DNA from 2 places in the Kurthia sp. FSL E2-0154 genome. Region 2 is predicted to be linked to the other one. Evidence: riboswitches for the same ligand, from Rfam matches in the RefSeq annotation. Region 2 holds a riboswitch; the other holds the start of a gene.

Region 1 (3,429 bases), 620 kb from region 2:
GTAATGAAAGCACTGAGTAGTTTCCTTTCGGTCACAAAGCTTCCCCTCTCTATTTTATCAGTCATTTTTTCTCATATTGAAGCAAATTTCTTATTTTTTAATTTGTTCAATCGTCTTTGTCTTATTATACATATTTCTAATCTTTTTGCAAATTCTCTGACATTTATTGTAAGTTGTTACTTTAAAATGATATTTTTTTGTTATATACGTCATATACTTTACGTTGATGTTACAAAAAAAGTATTGACCTTTTTTCATTTTTTCATTATATTTTGGTTAACTACTTTTAAAATAAGTTTACACAAAGGGGATTTTTATGAGAAATGAACAATTGAAGATGTGGATTCTTTCCGCATTATTCGCAGCAATTATCGGGATTTTTGCACAGGTTACGATTCCACTACCACTCATTCCAATTACAGGACAAACATTTGCAATTGGTTTAGCTGTTACAATTCTAGGACTTCGTTATGGCTCGCTATCTGTATTTATTTACATATTACTAGGCGCAATTGGGATCCCAGTCTTCAGTGGTATGTCAGGTGGTCTAGGCGTTGTTGCAGGACCAACTGGTGGCTATATTATCGGCTTCCTACCAGCAGCTGTAGCAATCGGTTTATACCTTGAAAAATTCGGTTTTACAAAGGTACAAGCGATCATTGCCAATATTATCGGAATGATTGTAACACTTGCTTTCGGTACAATCTGGCTAAAATTTAGTGCTGATTTATCTTGGACTGGTGCATTTATGGGCGGTGTCTATCCATTCTTACTTGTTGGTGTAATTAAAGCTGTTTTATCTGCGCTAGCAGGCGTTGCCGTACGCAATCGCTTATTACATGCACAATTACTACGTGTACAACATTAAAACTCATACAAAAAGCTTTGGCATTTTCTTAAATGCCAAAGCTTTTTTAGTTATGCTTGGAAACTTCTGCGTTCTTTCGTCATCCACTTACCCATTACATTAAATAATAGTAGGAAGACAATTGTTACAAGAATACCTTTAATAATATTGAATGGTAGCACACCCGCTACGATTGTAGCACGTAATGCAGCCCCTGTTTCAACAGGCATGTTTAAGAAGTAATTATACATTGGCATAAAGACGAAGTAATTTAATACACTCATACCTACTGCCATAGAGATTGTACCTACAACAAGACCAATTCCCAATCCTTTTTTTGTACTTAATTTTTTATAAACAAAGTACGTTGGAAGGATAAATAATAAGCCTGTTACAAAGTTTGCCATATGCCCTACTGGTACCCCCGTTGGACTACCTGTGTATACCCAGTCAATGACATTCTTTAGTAGCTCGACTAAAATCCCTGCAAGTGGTCCCATAATAATCATTGCGACTAACGCTGGGATATCACCGAAATCTACCTCTAAAAAATTCGGGAATGGCGGAATTGGAAAATTAATTAAATGTAGTAAAAATGCAATACTACTTAGCATCCCAATTGCAATCATGCGACGTAACTTCTTGTTCTTCATATTCTGTTTTCTCCTTTTGTTGCGGATCACTTCAAAAAGAGGTAAGGCTGCGCGTGTGCTTATTTAAAATAGAACTCCCACGTAGAAGTACTTCTACGCGGGAGAATTAGGTAACATTAAATAAACGTTGTTCACTCATTTTTATGAACACAACGCTGTACCTTCACCTTCTCCCATCCAGACTATACTGTCGGCTTTGGAGTTGCACCAAATCAACCTGTTAAGGTTCGCGGGCTGAGAAGTGTTAAACACTTCATTACCGCCGGTCGGGAATTACACCCTGCCCCGAAGATGAACCGTATTTATTTTTTCCACACATTCATCATACAAAAAAAGTCTTGAATTGTAAAGAGAATTTTCTCTCGAATTCAAGACTTTTTCTTTATTCATTAAATTTCATCTGGTAGTGGTAGGAAGAATGTAAAGGTTGTACCTACATCTACTTCGCTTTCTACCGTAATACGGCCTCGATGTGCATTAATAATATTACTTGCAATGGCTAGACCTAAACCTGTGCCACCCTTACCTCTTGTTCGTGCTTTATCTGCTTTATAAAAGCGTTCAAAGACATATGCAAGGTCTTCTTTCGGAATACCAGCACCATCGTCTTGAATACGAATGCGCACTTGTCCTGCATATTGGTCTGCTAGCACCTTTACATGCCCACCACTTGCTGTATGACGAATTGCGTTATCCACTAAATTCGTTACAACTTGTTCGATGCGGTCTTCATCAATCTGAACGCGCGCATCATCTGAGAACTCTGTTTCATAACTTACTTCGATTCCTTTTTCTTTCCCACGCTGTACGAACTTCTGTGTCATACGTTCAAATACTTGATTAATACTTAAATCATCGAGATATAAACGCATCTTCCCAGATTCCATACGCGCTAAATCGAGTAAGTCGGTTACTAATCGGCTCATGCGCTGTGATTCATCATAAATAATACGCATCATTTCATTGCGTTCTTCCTCCGAAGACACAACTCCGTCTAAGATGGCTTCACTATATCCTTGAAGCATCGAAATAGGTGTACGTAACTCATGTGATACATTTGCAATGAAATCTGAACGCAATTTATCAAGGCGATGTTCTTCTGTCTTATCTCGCAAAACAGCTACTGCACCACGTACTGATTCAGCACTATATAAAGGGCTAATTGAAATGACATAATATACACCATCAATTTCTAATTCTTCCTCTAGTTCTTCTTCTAAATCAAGTACATGTTCTAGCATATGATAGATAGCTATTGGCAATGGTTTTGACTGATCTTCTTTCGATAAGAACCATTTTTGTAATAATAATTCGGCTGGTGGATTACTTAACAAAATTGTACGATCACGATTAAACGTAATTACCGCATCTGTCATAGACGTTAAAATACTCGATAACTGTTCTTTCTCTTGATTAATGACTTCCACATGGTGCTTTAACTGTCTACCCATTTGATTGAAGGCCGTTGCAAGCTGTCCAATCTCATCACGACTCAATACAGGTACTTTTGAATCGAACTTGCCTTTTGCGACTTCAAATGCAGCTTCACGCATTTTACGAAGCGGTGAAGTAATACGACTTGATAAGAAGAACGCAAAGAATGTCGTTAACACTAAAGCAATTGCAGCAGATAAGAAGACGATTTTTGTTGTCTCTTTTGTCGTACGATGAACAGCATCTGGGCTTTGATAGATGAAAACTGCACCATGCACTTTTTGGTCTACATTAATCGGCGACGCGAGCACAATATAATTCTCCATATGTTCTTTATCTGTTGTAGATGGTAATAACATCTCTTTTACAATCGGTTCATCTGATTCATAGACCTTGTCAAAAGCATGGTTTTGAATGATTTTTTCACGAATTTCTTTTTGATTTAACCCTTCTTGAAGTGAATATTGAATCTTCCCTTGCTTAGAAGAAATTAAA
Region 2 (3,429 bases):
AAGCAAAAACCCGATTTAATTTTTTTAACAGGTGATTTAATTGATCGTAATAATTATAAATTAGGAAGAAGTCTAGAAGCAGTTGATGGCTTTACAAAAATTGCTCCGACTTATTTTGTCGATGGTAATCATGAAATTTCAATTAATCGAGTTAAAGAGATTCATATAGCACTCCAAAAAAAGGGGGTACATGTTTTAAATAATGAAGCAGAAACATTCCGCTACAATGGTGCGAGTATACAACTTATCGGTATTAGCGACCCGTTGTCAGGTGAAACAACAGAAGATATGCTGGCAAAAGCGCTGGTGAATGTTCCACAAGATCAATTCAAAATCTTATTAGCACACCGTTCAGAATTTGGCGAAAAATACGCGCAAGCTGGAATCGACCTTGCATACACAGGACATGCACATGGCGGACAAATTCGCTTACCATTGTTAGGTGGATTAGCCAATCACGACGCCTCGCTATTCCCAAAACACACAGAAGGAATTGAACAAGTGGAGCAGTTGCAACACGTAATTAGCCGTGGTCTAGGAAATAGTCTCTTCCCACTACGTGTCTTCAACCGCCCGGAAATCGTCGTTACAACTTTAGAATCGAAATAAATGGACGAATGATCCGTTTCGCCCTCGAATGTCCCGTTTGGACGAGCGAATGACCCGAATCAATCTACGAGTGACCCAACATCTTTAGCGAGTGACTCGTTTCGCCGGTCGAATGTTCGAATGCACACGATCCTAGTCAATTTAAGTCCCTCTCGAATTACTCAAAAGCCACGTGATCATTCTTGGTCTTTTGAGTTTTTTTTGTAAAAAATCTAGTTTTCTGAATAAATTAGTGGTATGGTATAGCTACAATTAAAAAAATCTTCGGGGTCGGGTGAAATTCCCAATCGACGGTGATGCGCGTTAGAGCGATAAGTCCGTGAGCTTTTCGAAGCAGGAGCTGGTGTGAATCCAGGACCGACAGTATAGTCTGGATGGGAGAAGACATGTAAAAATTTGTTTATGATATGAAAAATCATAGGCTTATTTAGACATACCTTTTTTCATCGACCTCATGTAAATGAAGGTCTTTTTTTGTTGTATCAAACTGAATAATCCTTCGGGGTCGGGTGAAATTCCCAATCGACGGTGATGCGCGTTAGAGCGATAAGTCCGTGAGCTTTTCGGAGCAGGAGCTGGTGTGAATCCAGAACCGACAGTATAGTCTGGATGGGAGAAGGATGTGTGAACAAAACTTGTTAAAAAGACGTATGTTAACAGGTTTATTTAGACATGACTTTTAATCATTCTTCCATAAAACTACCCTGAATTGATTCATCAATTGAGCGTAGTTTTTTATTTTGGGAAAGGAGTGGTTTGTATATTTACAGGGATTGTAGAAGAAGTGGCAACAATTCAATCGATTCGACAAGCGAATGAAAATATGGTGTTGCAAATTCAAGCAGAAAAGATTCTGGAAGACGCTGCTTTAGGTGATTCGATTGCAGTAAATGGTGTTTGCTTAACAATTGAAAAACTAGAACAGCACGCTTTTCATGCGACGGTTATGAAAGAAACCTTTCATACAACAACATTACACCGTCTACAATTACGTGAAAAAGTAAATGTTGAAAGAGCTTTGCAGTTACAGGGGCGGTTAGGTGGACATATCGTGACAGGGCATGTTGAAACGGTTGGAAAGATTCAACGAATTTTAAAAACATCAAATGAAATTCGTCTAACGATTGAAACAGAACCGAAATTCATCAAACAGATGGTTTTAAGAGGTTCTGTGACATTGGATGGGATTAGCCTAACAATTTTCGCGTTAAACGCGCGAACATTTGAAGTTTCGCTTATTCCACACACATATGAAACAACGATTTTGCATATGAAAAAAGTGCGAGATGTTGTCAATATTGAAACAGATTACATCGGAAAATATGTGCAAAGCCAAATGGCGACAATTTTAACAGAAGATTTTTTACGAAAAAATGGATTTTGAGGTGAAGGAATATGCAAGAAATAGAAGAAGCACTTCGTATCTTACGAGTGGGTGGCATGATTATCGTGACTGATTCTGAGGCACGTGAAAATGAAGGAGATCTCGTTGCATTAGCTGAAACAATTACACCTGAACAAGTAACATTCATGGCAATTGAGGGTCGTGGATTAATTTGTACACCTATTTCTGAAGAAATGGCGGCACGCTTAGCCTTAGCGCCGATGACAGTAGATAATACGGATAATCATGGAACAGCCTTTACAATTTCGATTGACCATATCGATACGACAACAGGTATCAGCGCTTATGATCGTGCCTTAACGATTCAAGCTTTAACAAGTGAACAAACCGTAGCACAAGATTTTCGTCGTCCAGGACATGTATTCCCACTTATTGCAAAAGCTGGTGGTGTATTAGAACGTGATGGGCATACGGAAGCGGGAGTTGAGTTGGCAAAGTTGTGCGATAAAAAAGAAGCAGCAGTGATTTGTGAAATTATGGGCGATGACGGACATATGCTGACAGGTGAAAATTTGATCACATTCGCTAAAAAACACGTATTACCTATCATTTCAATCGAAGCATTAAAACAATATATTGAACAAACAAAAGGAGCGTATTCAAAATGAACATGATTGAAACAACATTAATCGGAAAAGACTTAAAAATTGGGATTGTATTAGGAAGATTTAACGAATTCATCACAAATCGTTTATTAGAAGGAGCGGTAGATGGTTTAAAAAGACATGGTGTAGCAGAAGAAAATATTGATGTCGTAAAAGTACCGGGGGCTTTTGAAATTCCATATATGGCAAAACAATTAACAAATTATAAAAAATATGACGCGATTATTAGTCTTGGAACGGTTATTCGTGGTGCAACAACGCATTATGACTATGTATGTAATGAAGCTGCAAAAGGAATTGCTTCAGTATCACTTGAAACGAATGTGCCAATTATTTTTGGTGTTGTCACAACGGAGTCAATTGAACAAGCTGTAGAACGTGCAGGAACAAAAGCAGGGAACAAAGGTTATGATTCGGCTGTAGCAGCAATTGAGATGGCAAATCTTCATCGTCTATTAGAAAAATAGACTAGTGTAGATGACCTAGTATGTTTTATGCCAATAGATTGCTAGTTTCAAATCGTATAAAATGACTTGGAACCTATACTCATATAATAAACCTATATCTTTAGTTCGGAAGTCGTTGTTTTGTATAGTCAGCCTATTGAATGACAGTTATAATACTCATTTGGAAAGAGTATCCATGTTTTCAATATAGGAGGGACTATAGGGTGAGAAGAACAATAATGATTGGCGCAACGCTTATGTTAGCAATTGGAATAGGTCAAACGCCAACAATTGAAGCATCAGCAGCTACACAAATAAAGTATGTGAGTATAACAAATGGTAGCAATCTAAATGTTCGAAAAAG

The links. Region 2 has a riboswitch for FMN ahead of ribE (riboflavin synthase). Riboswitches for the same ligand answer to the same signal wherever they lie in the genome.
Region 1: it holds a riboswitch for FMN, as region 2 does, so the genes downstream of both, MHB75_RS02670 (ECF transporter S component) here and ribE (riboflavin synthase) in region 2, are expected to answer to the same signal.

The regions. Positions count from the first base shown of each region.
Region 1 is NZ_JBBOPO010000001.1:562,445-565,873, reverse strand. It holds gene MHB75_RS02680 (hypothetical protein) at 1-35, opposite strand, end outside; gene MHB75_RS02675 (biotin transporter BioY) at 317-868, shown strand; gene MHB75_RS02670 (ECF transporter S component) at 919-1,500, opposite strand; FMN riboswitch at 1,662-1,797, opposite strand; gene MHB75_RS02665 (ATP-binding protein) at 1,890-3,429, opposite strand, start outside.
Region 2 is NZ_JBBOPO010000001.1:1,183,599-1,187,027, reverse strand. It holds gene MHB75_RS05795 (metallophosphoesterase) at 1-609, shown strand, start outside; FMN riboswitch at 866-999, shown strand; FMN riboswitch at 1,101-1,234, shown strand; gene ribE (riboflavin synthase) at 1,361-1,993, shown strand; partial or broken gene ribB (3,4-dihydroxy-2-butanone-4-phosphate synthase) at 2,005-2,589, shown strand; gene ribH (6,7-dimethyl-8-ribityllumazine synthase) at 2,619-3,086, shown strand; gene MHB75_RS05775 (SH3 domain-containing protein) at 3,290-3,429, shown strand, end outside.